One region of the Clostridium celatum genome, then DNA from elsewhere that is predicted to be linked to it. Evidence: a T-box and tRNA genes for the amino acid it is inferred to sense, from the RefSeq annotation. Region 1 holds a T-box; the other holds one or more tRNA genes.
The links. A T-box is a leader RNA that pairs with one kind of tRNA and senses whether it is charged. The one in region 1 lies ahead of leuS (leucine--tRNA ligase), so its partner is inferred to be a tRNA-Leu.
Positions count from the first base shown of each region.

Region 2: it has a tRNA-Leu gene. The T-box ahead of leuS (leucine--tRNA ligase) is inferred to sense a tRNA for this amino acid. The anticodon was not compared.

Region 1 is NZ_JAJKGM010000011.1:56,225-60,665, reverse strand. It holds gene leuS (leucine--tRNA ligase) at 1-1,764, opposite strand, end outside; T-box leader at 1,984-2,214, opposite strand; gene LPC13_RS06935 (sulfite exporter TauE/SafE family protein) at 2,415-2,783, shown strand; gene LPC13_RS06930 (sulfite exporter TauE/SafE family protein) at 2,783-3,169, shown strand; gene LPC13_RS06925 (NupC/NupG family nucleoside CNT transporter) at 3,558-4,441, shown strand, end outside.
Region 2 is NZ_JAJKGM010000010.1:36,819-41,259, forward strand. It holds gene thrS (threonine--tRNA ligase) at 1-1,498, opposite strand, end outside; T-box leader at 1,620-1,826, opposite strand; gene LPC13_RS06395 (hypothetical protein) at 2,292-2,522, shown strand; tRNA gene LPC13_RS06400 (tRNA-Leu) at 2,601-2,684, shown strand; tRNA gene LPC13_RS06405 (tRNA-Gly) at 2,816-2,889, shown strand; gene LPC13_RS06410 (HNH endonuclease) at 2,999-3,400, opposite strand; gene LPC13_RS06415 (hypothetical protein) at 3,561-4,235, shown strand; tRNA gene LPC13_RS06420 (tRNA-Gly) at 4,299-4,372, shown strand; tRNA gene LPC13_RS06425 (tRNA-Lys) at 4,378-4,441, shown strand, end outside.

The DNA of each region.
Region 1 (4,441 bases):
ATCTGGAGAGATAGTATTTCCTTTAGACTTAGACATCTTTAATCCGTCTGGTCCTAAGATAAGTCCTTGATGAGTTAAGCTCTTGAATGGTTCATCAAAGCTTAAATAACCCATATCTCTTAAAGCCTTAGTTATAAATCTTGCATATAATAAGTGCATACAAGCATGCTCAGGTCCACCAACATATTTATCAACTGGAAGCATCTTATCTACTTTTTCTTTATCAAATGCGATTTTATCATTCTTATTATCTACGTATCTCATTTGGTACCAAGAAGAACAAACGAATGTATCTAAAGTATCACATTCTCTCTTAGCTGGCTTACCACAACAAGGACAAGTAGTATTTACGAATTCTTCACACTTAGCAAGTGGTGACTTACCATCTGGAGCAAATTCAACATTATATGGTAATTCAACTGGAAGGTCTTTTTCAGGAACTGGAACAGCACCACAATCTTCACAGTAAATTATTGGAATTGGAGCACCCCAATATCTTTGTCTTGAAACTAACCAGTCTCTTAATCTGTAATTAACTTTAGCAGATCCTAAACCTTGTTTAGCTAGCTTTTCAACAATAGCTTCTTTAGCTTCTTCAGTAGTTAATCCATCAAATTCACCGGAATTAACTAGAACTCCATATTCGCAGTATGGTAATTCAACTTCTCCGCCTTTTTTGCTAGTTATAACTTGATCTATTGGTAAGTTAAATTTAGTAGCAAAAGCGTAGTCTCTTTCATCGTGAGCTGGAACAGCCATAACAGCACCAGTACCATAAGTTGCAAGAACGTAGTCTCCAACCCAAACTGGAACCTCTTTACCATTTATAGGATTTATAGCATATGATCCAGTGAATACACCTGTTTTTTCTCTTGTAAGAGATTGTCTTTCTATATCAGATTGTTTTTTAGCAGCTTCTTTATATTCTTCAACAGCAGCTTTATTTTCAGCTGTAGTTAATTCATCAACTAATGGATTTTCAGGAGCTAAAACAACATAAGTAACACCATTTAAAGTATCAACTCTTGTTGTGAATACATTAAAGTTAATATCTGAATCTTTAACTTTGAAATTAACTTCAGCACCAGTAGACTTACCAATCCAATGCTTTTGCATAGCAACTGTCTTTTCTGGCCAATCTAAAGTATCTAGCTTTTCTAATAATTCATCAGCATATTCTGTAATTTTAAAGAACCATTGAGTTAAATCTTTCTTAGTAACTTCAGTTGAACATCTTTCACAAGCACCATCAACAACTTGTTCGTTAGCTAGAACTGTGTTACAAGATGGGCACCAGTTTACAGGAGCTTTTTTTCTGTAAGCTAAACCATTCTTTAATAATTGTAAGAATACCCATTGAGTCCATTTATAATATTCAGGAGTACAAGTTATAACTTCATTTTCCCAGTTAAACATAGCTCCCATAGCTCTTAATTGTTCTTCCATAGTCTTTATATTCTTTTCAGTAGAATCCCATGGATGAATTCCTGTTTTAATTGCAAAGTTTTCTGCAGGTAAACCAAAAGCATCAAATCCCATTGGTTGGAATACATTATATCCTTGCATTTTCTTTAATCTTGCCCATGAATCAACAGGTCCATAGTTAAACCAGTGACCAGCATGTAATTGGCTTCCAGATGGATAAGAGAACATTTCTAAAACATAAAGCTTTTCGCCCTCTGCATCTGGATTAAATTTGTAAAGTTCAGTTTCTTCCCACTTCTTTTGCCACTTCTTATCAATAGCAGTTCCGTAGTTACTCATAGTTAAAACCCTCCTTAGATATTACGAGAATAATTTAATATTGCACAACAATATTAAATTAGTAGTTTTGAGGTAGTAGTTAAAAAAATTCACACTATGTAAATTAAAAATATATTTTTAGAAACTCTAAAAAGAGTTCCAATAGTAACCTCTAACTTCTAACTAATTAAATTATTCCCTGAATTTGAAAAAATATATAAAAAAAGCCTCTCATCTCAATTAAGAGACGAAAAGCTATATTTCGCGGTACCACTCTTATTAGAAATTTATAAATAAATACTTTTAAAAATATTTTTAAATTTCTCACTCAAATCTATAACGGGGATTCCGTACTTGCTTCTAACAAGTAAGCTCAAAGGCAAGTTCCTAAAAGTGTATCACTGTTTTGCAGCAACCAACAGCTCTCTGAAGATACGTACTAATAGTAGTACTCCTTATCAACGCAAAATATTAATTTAACTAATTATATATCAAAAAATATAAGTAAGTCAATATTAACAAAAATAAGAACTATAAATGAGAATGACAAAAGAATTTAGAATTAAATTTTAAAAGTTTTAAAATATTAAAGGGTGAAATATAGAAAAAATAATAGTGATTTTAAATTAAAATAGGATAAATGGTTAAAATACAAGTAGGTGGTGAGGTATATGAAAAATGAAAAGAAGAGTTTTAATATAAAAAACTCATTAATAGGTTTATTTACAGGTTTTATAAATGGCTCTTTTGGTTCAGGTGGAGGAACTCTTTTAGTACCAATTCTTAATGATATCATTAAAGTAGAAGAGCATAAATCACATGCCACAGCATTAGCTATAATTATATTTTTAACAGGAGCAAGTTCAGCTATTTATATAGCAAAAGGAACTTATGATTTTACACTAACATGGAAAGTCGCCATTGGGAGTATAATAGGTGGAATTATTGGAGCTAAATTATTATGTAGACTTACAGGGAAATTTTTAAGAATAGCCTTTGGGGTTATAATGATAATAGCGGCTATTAGGATGGTGTTTTAATGATTTATACAATAATAGGTTTTTTTGCGGGAATTATTGGAGGCATGGGGATGGGAGGAGGAACTATACTTATACCAGCGCTAGTCATGTTTGTTGGTGTTGACCCTAAGATTGCACAAAGTATTAATTTACTTTCATCTATTCCAATGGCAATCTTTGCTCTTGCAATCCATATAAAAAATAAGAATGTTATTTTGAAATTAGTACTACCTATAGCGACATTTGGAGTATTAGGAGCTATTTGTGGTGCTTTTTTGGCTAACTATTTATCTTCAGAAATATTAAAAAAGGCTTTTGGTGGTTTCTTATTTTTAGTTGGGTGTTTTGAAATAAAAAAAGGGTTTTCTGAAAACAAAACTAAAAAATCATCTAAATTAAAAGAGTGATACTTAAAAGATATAACAAAGAATTATAGTTTTAAATATAGTAATATTATTAATTGGAATTCAAGTTATATTATTGAGTAACTATTATAATAGTTACTCAATAATAAACTCCATAGATTATCATTGATATTTATATAAATACTAATTTATGAAATTACTTTTATTATTAGTTTTTTCTAAATGAATAAAATAAAAAATAATAAATTGTTTCAAAATAGCCAAGGTATTATTAATGCCTTTTGGCAAAGAAATAAGATAAGTTATATTAAGAGTTTAAATATATACTGTATTTTAAAATAGTAAGATTTACTGTATTTAAAGAATATAAGAATATATTTTTGATAAAACTAAAGAAGAAATAACATTTAACAAAGGACGGGATATTTTTATGGCGATATTAAATAGTATCCTAGGAATAGTATTTATATTTCTAGTAGCTTTCTTGTTTTCAAATAACAAGAAGAAAATAAACTGGAGAACTATAATAATTGGATTTGTTATTCAATTTGCATTTGCATTTGCTGTATTAAAGTGGAGTGTAGGTAAATATGTACTAAGCAAGATAGCATTAGGAGTACAATCAGTAATTAGTTATGCAAATGAAGGAATAAAATTTTTATTTGGATCATTAACTAATGATGGAAGTATATTTGCTGTTAATGTTTTAGGAGTAATTATATTTATATCAGCAGTAGTATCGGTTTTGTATTACTTAGGTATTATGCAATTTATAATTAAAATAATAGGTGGAGCATTATCTAAACTTTTAGGAACATCTAAATTAGAAACTATATCAGCTTCAGCCAATATATTTTTAGGGCAAACAGAAGCACCACTTTTAATTAAGCCATATGTAGAAAAACTTACAGAATCAGAATTATTTACAGTTATGGTCGGTGGACTTGCTTCAGTTTCAGGTTCAATTTTAGTTGGATATTCACTATTAGGAATTCCAATAGAATATTTAGTATCTGCAAGTTTTATGTCAGCACCAGCAGGACTTATAATGTCTAAAATAATAATACCTGAAGTAAAACAAGCAAAAGTAAATGAAGAAATAGAAATGGTAAAAGATGATTCAGCTAACGTAGTTGATGCAGCGGCTAAAGGGGCTGTTGACGGTTTAGGATTAGTTTTAAATATAGCAGCGATTCTTTTAGCATTTGTAGCATTAATAGCACTTATTAATGGTATTATAGGATGGATTGGAGTTATATTTGGAATATCTAATTTAAGCTTACAATCTCTTTTGGGGTATATATTTGCACCAGT
Region 2 (4,441 bases), on a different contig from region 1:
CAAGTCTTTCACCTAAGGCAAAGTCGATTTGAACTGTAATTATTGTATCTTCTTTTCCATGAACGTTTTTAGATTGAATATCAAGCTTTGGTCCATAGAATGCTGCTTCGCCTTCAGCTTCAACGTAATCTATATTTAAGTGATCTAGTATAGTTCTCATTTGATTTTGAGTAGCTTCCCAAGCTTCTGGGTTATTTATATACTTTTCAGTATCTTTTGGATCCCATTTAGAGAATCTATAAGAGATGTCTTCAGCTATTCCTAAAGTTTCCATAACGTAGTTTATTAAATCAATTACTTCTCTAAACTCAGATTCAACTTGCTCTGGAGTACAGATTATATGACCTTCTGATAAAGTGAATTGTCTAACTCTAGTAAGACCGTGCATTTCTCCAGAAGCTTCTTTTCTAAATAGAGTAGAAGTTTCTGCATATCTTATTGGAAGATCTCTATAGCTGTGTTGCTCTGCATTATACACAGTGAATTGGAATGGACAAGTCATTGGTCTTAAAGCCATAACTTCAGTGTCCTTTTCTTCATCTCCTAATACAAACATACCATCTTTATAGTGGCTCCAGTGACCAGAAGCTACAAATAAGTCATTTTTAGACATAAATGGAGTCTTAGTTAAAACATATCCTCTTTTTTCTTCTTCATCTTCAATCCATCTTTGAAGAGTTTGGAATAACTTAGCTCCCTTAGGCATGAATAGAGGAAGTCCTTGACCTACTTTTTCATCAGTAGTGAAAATTCCAAGTTCTCTACCTAATTTATTATGATCTCTCTTTTTAGCTTCTTCTAAGGCTTCTAAATAAGCATCTAAATCGGCTTTCTTTAAGAATGCTGTTCCATATATTCTAGAAAGCATTTTGTTCTTTTCGTCGCCTTTCCAGTAAGCACCAGCAGTTCTTAGAAGTTTAATTGCTTTAATGTTCTTTAATGATAGTACATGAGGTCCTGCACAAAGATCTGTAAAATCACCCATCTTATAGAATGAAATTATTTCATCTTCACCTAAATCATTTATTAATTCAACCTTATAAGGTTCATCTTTCATAAGCTCTACAGCTTCACTTCTTGGAAGTTCAAATTTTTCAATTTGAGGATTTTCTTTTATTATTTTTTTCATTTCAGCTTCGATTTTATCTAAATCTTCAGCAGTGAAGGCTTTTTCTACATCAAAGTCATAGTAGAATCCATTAGCAATAGCTGGTCCTATAGCAATTTTAGCATTTGGATATAATCTTTTAACGGCAGCAGCAAGTACATGAGATATACTGTGTCTTACAGCATCTTTTCCTTCTTCAGTATCAAAAGTACAGATTTCAAGCTCGCAATCTTCATTTAAGATTGTTCTTAAGTCAACAACCTTTCCATTAATTTTTCCACAGTAAGCAGCTCTAGCTAAACCTTCACTTATAGACTTAGCAGCGTCTAAAACTGATGAACCATTTTCAACTTCTCTAACTGATCCATCTTTTAAAGTAATTTTAATCATTAAAAAAATCTCCCTTCGTTTATTTTGTTTATATTTTTGGTAGAAATAAATAACAGCACAAGGGCTGATTAATTGTATAAAAAAAGCCCTACGTCACTTTTCTTATACAAAAATAGTATAGAAAAGGGACGAGAGCATTACATTCCCGCGGTTCCACCCTTAATTGCCTAAAAAGGCCACTTAAGAATCATCGTAACGTGATGAAACGGACTGGATTAGAGTCTCTCAGAGGTAGTCTTCAATTAATTTCATTTAAAAATACTTACAGCCAGGGTATTTTCTCTCTTGAAATGAAGGTTTAATTTACTCGTCTCTTCATAGAGTTAACAATATGAAATAACTTTTATACTATAAAAAGTTATAAATCTTATATAGTTTTAAATAATAAAGTGTAAATATTAATTATAATTTAAATCTATCAGTGAAATAAAAATTTAATATTTATCTTTATAAATTTTCTTAAGAATAATTATAAATATCTATATGATTTATGTCAATAAAGGGTTCTGCTTTTTTATAAAACCTAATTTAGGTTATTAATTAGTTAATAGTATTGATAGATATAAACATAAACTATAAAACAAACTTATTAATTTGAAATTTTATTTTAATATTTTGAATAAAATAGGTAATAGATATATTATTTTACAGTACCATTATATTAAGCCAAAGATAAACAGTACCTAAAAATATATTTTTAATAAAAAAATAAATATGTATATAAATAATGAATATTAAGTAAAGTTTAAGAATATAATTTATTAAATTAAAGGTTAGGGGAATGGTGATATAAATGTATGATGGAGAAATAAGCGTTTATGATTGGTTAAATTTTTTTGAAAGTAAATCTAATCATTGGATTTTTAGATATTGGCGTAGCAATAAGGAGAAATTTTTTGAGAGATTTATGATAGTGGGGAACAAAGAATTATTTATCGTTGCAGACAAACAAAAGGGATGTACTTATGATTTTAAAAAGCCGAATTTAGGTTTTAATATTAGATTCAATTTAGAAGGTGTATAAAATATAATTTAAATAAAATTACAATTATGTAGTGAAGTGTAAAAATGTAAATGTTATAATATATATAAAAGTGTAAATGCAGATGTGGCGAAATTGGCAGACGCACTAGACTTAGGATCTAGCGCCATTGGCGTATGGGTTCGACTCCCTTCATCTGCACCATTTTATAAATAAAAATTTAAATAGCTGAATAAAAAAATATAAAAAAATATAAAAAAGTGTATTGACAAGCTATAAAGTGTTTTATATAATCGTTAATGTAAGATGTCTGAGAAATTCAGATAAAAATATATGCGGGTATCGTATATCGGTAATACTCCAGCCTTCCAAGCTGGAAAGGTGGGTTCGATTCCCACTACCCGCTCCATGATAAAGACGTTGTAATTATACAACGTCTTTTATTTTTATTTAAACAAGTTTTTATATAAATAAAAAAACCACCAAAGATTATTATATTAAGTCTTGGTGGATATTTGTTAAAGTTGTTCTATTAATAAATCTAAAGCTAATTCTTCTAAAATATCTACATTATATTTTACACATCCCATTAATGTAAATATTATATCTTCTTTCTTGTATCCTTCTTTATATCTTTTTAAATTCTTTAGTAATCTCTTTAAAGATCCATTGTGAAGACCTAAAATTTGAGATATTTCTTTAGGTGAATAATATTTTTTAGGAAGAATATTGTACAACTTAGTTTGCATCTCTATCTTATATTGTAAATCAACAAAAATATTTTGATGTGGCCCATCTTTTCCGCGATGATGAAAAGCACATAAATACTTATAGTTTATATCTATATCAAAACCGCCCTCGCTTCTGTGAACTATATGATGAACATCAGCTTCTTTACCACATATTTCGCACGTGTACAAATAATTGCCCCCTTTAAATTTTATACTTATATTATAGAATGATTTTTTTGAATTTTCAAATTAACTGTCTGTTAAAAGTTATATTGATTATAAATGTTATAAAGTGGTAATATTAAATTATAATATATTATATTAAAAATTATGAAGAAAGGTGATAATTGTGAGGCAAAATTATAATTCTTTTGAATATTGGGAAAGTCTTATTATCAAAAATAAAACCATTAGAGGTCATATGCTGATGGATAAAACGCCTACAGATAAGAGCCTTTATATCCATACTTTAATATTTTCTAAAGGAAATGGATTAAACAATGTATGGAGTTATTTTCCAAATGTTAATGCTTTAATAGGATATATTCAATATTCATTTTTACAAGAGGCATTTTATATTTGGATTAATGGCAAGAAAGGAACAGTTTCTTATATTCCAGTAAAACCGGTAGAGGAAATAATAAATGAAGGTGAACGTTCTAAAAAAATAACTAAATTAGAGGCTGAAAATATGAGAAAGCATGTGAAAATGATAAAACATTGCTGGGAATTACCTAAAAATAAAGTGAGTCAGGAACTAAAAAGATTTGTTAGAGATTTTAATAGAACTTGGTATGGTGATAGTAGAGAATTTTTATATTTAAAAATATTTGATACTGCAGAAGAACTAGGTAATTTTGTAATAGAATCTAATTATATGACTACTAGTGAAGAAGAATTTAAAAATAAGACTAGTGAAGATATAAGTACATGGAATGAAATATGTATAAAGGCCACAACAGATAAGGAATGTGGAGAAAAATTTAGAAATATATTGCAAAAGAATCTTACAGAAGTAATATAAGTTAAAATTATATTCTTGACATCATAATATCTATAATAGTATAATTATAGATGTCAAGAATATGCGGGTATCGTATATCGGTAATACTCCAGCCTTCCAAGCTGGAAAGGTGGGTTCGATTCCCACTACCCGCTCCATATAAGCGCTATTAGCTCAGTTGGTAGAGCACCTGACTCTTAATCAGGGTGTCCCCGGTTCGAACCCGT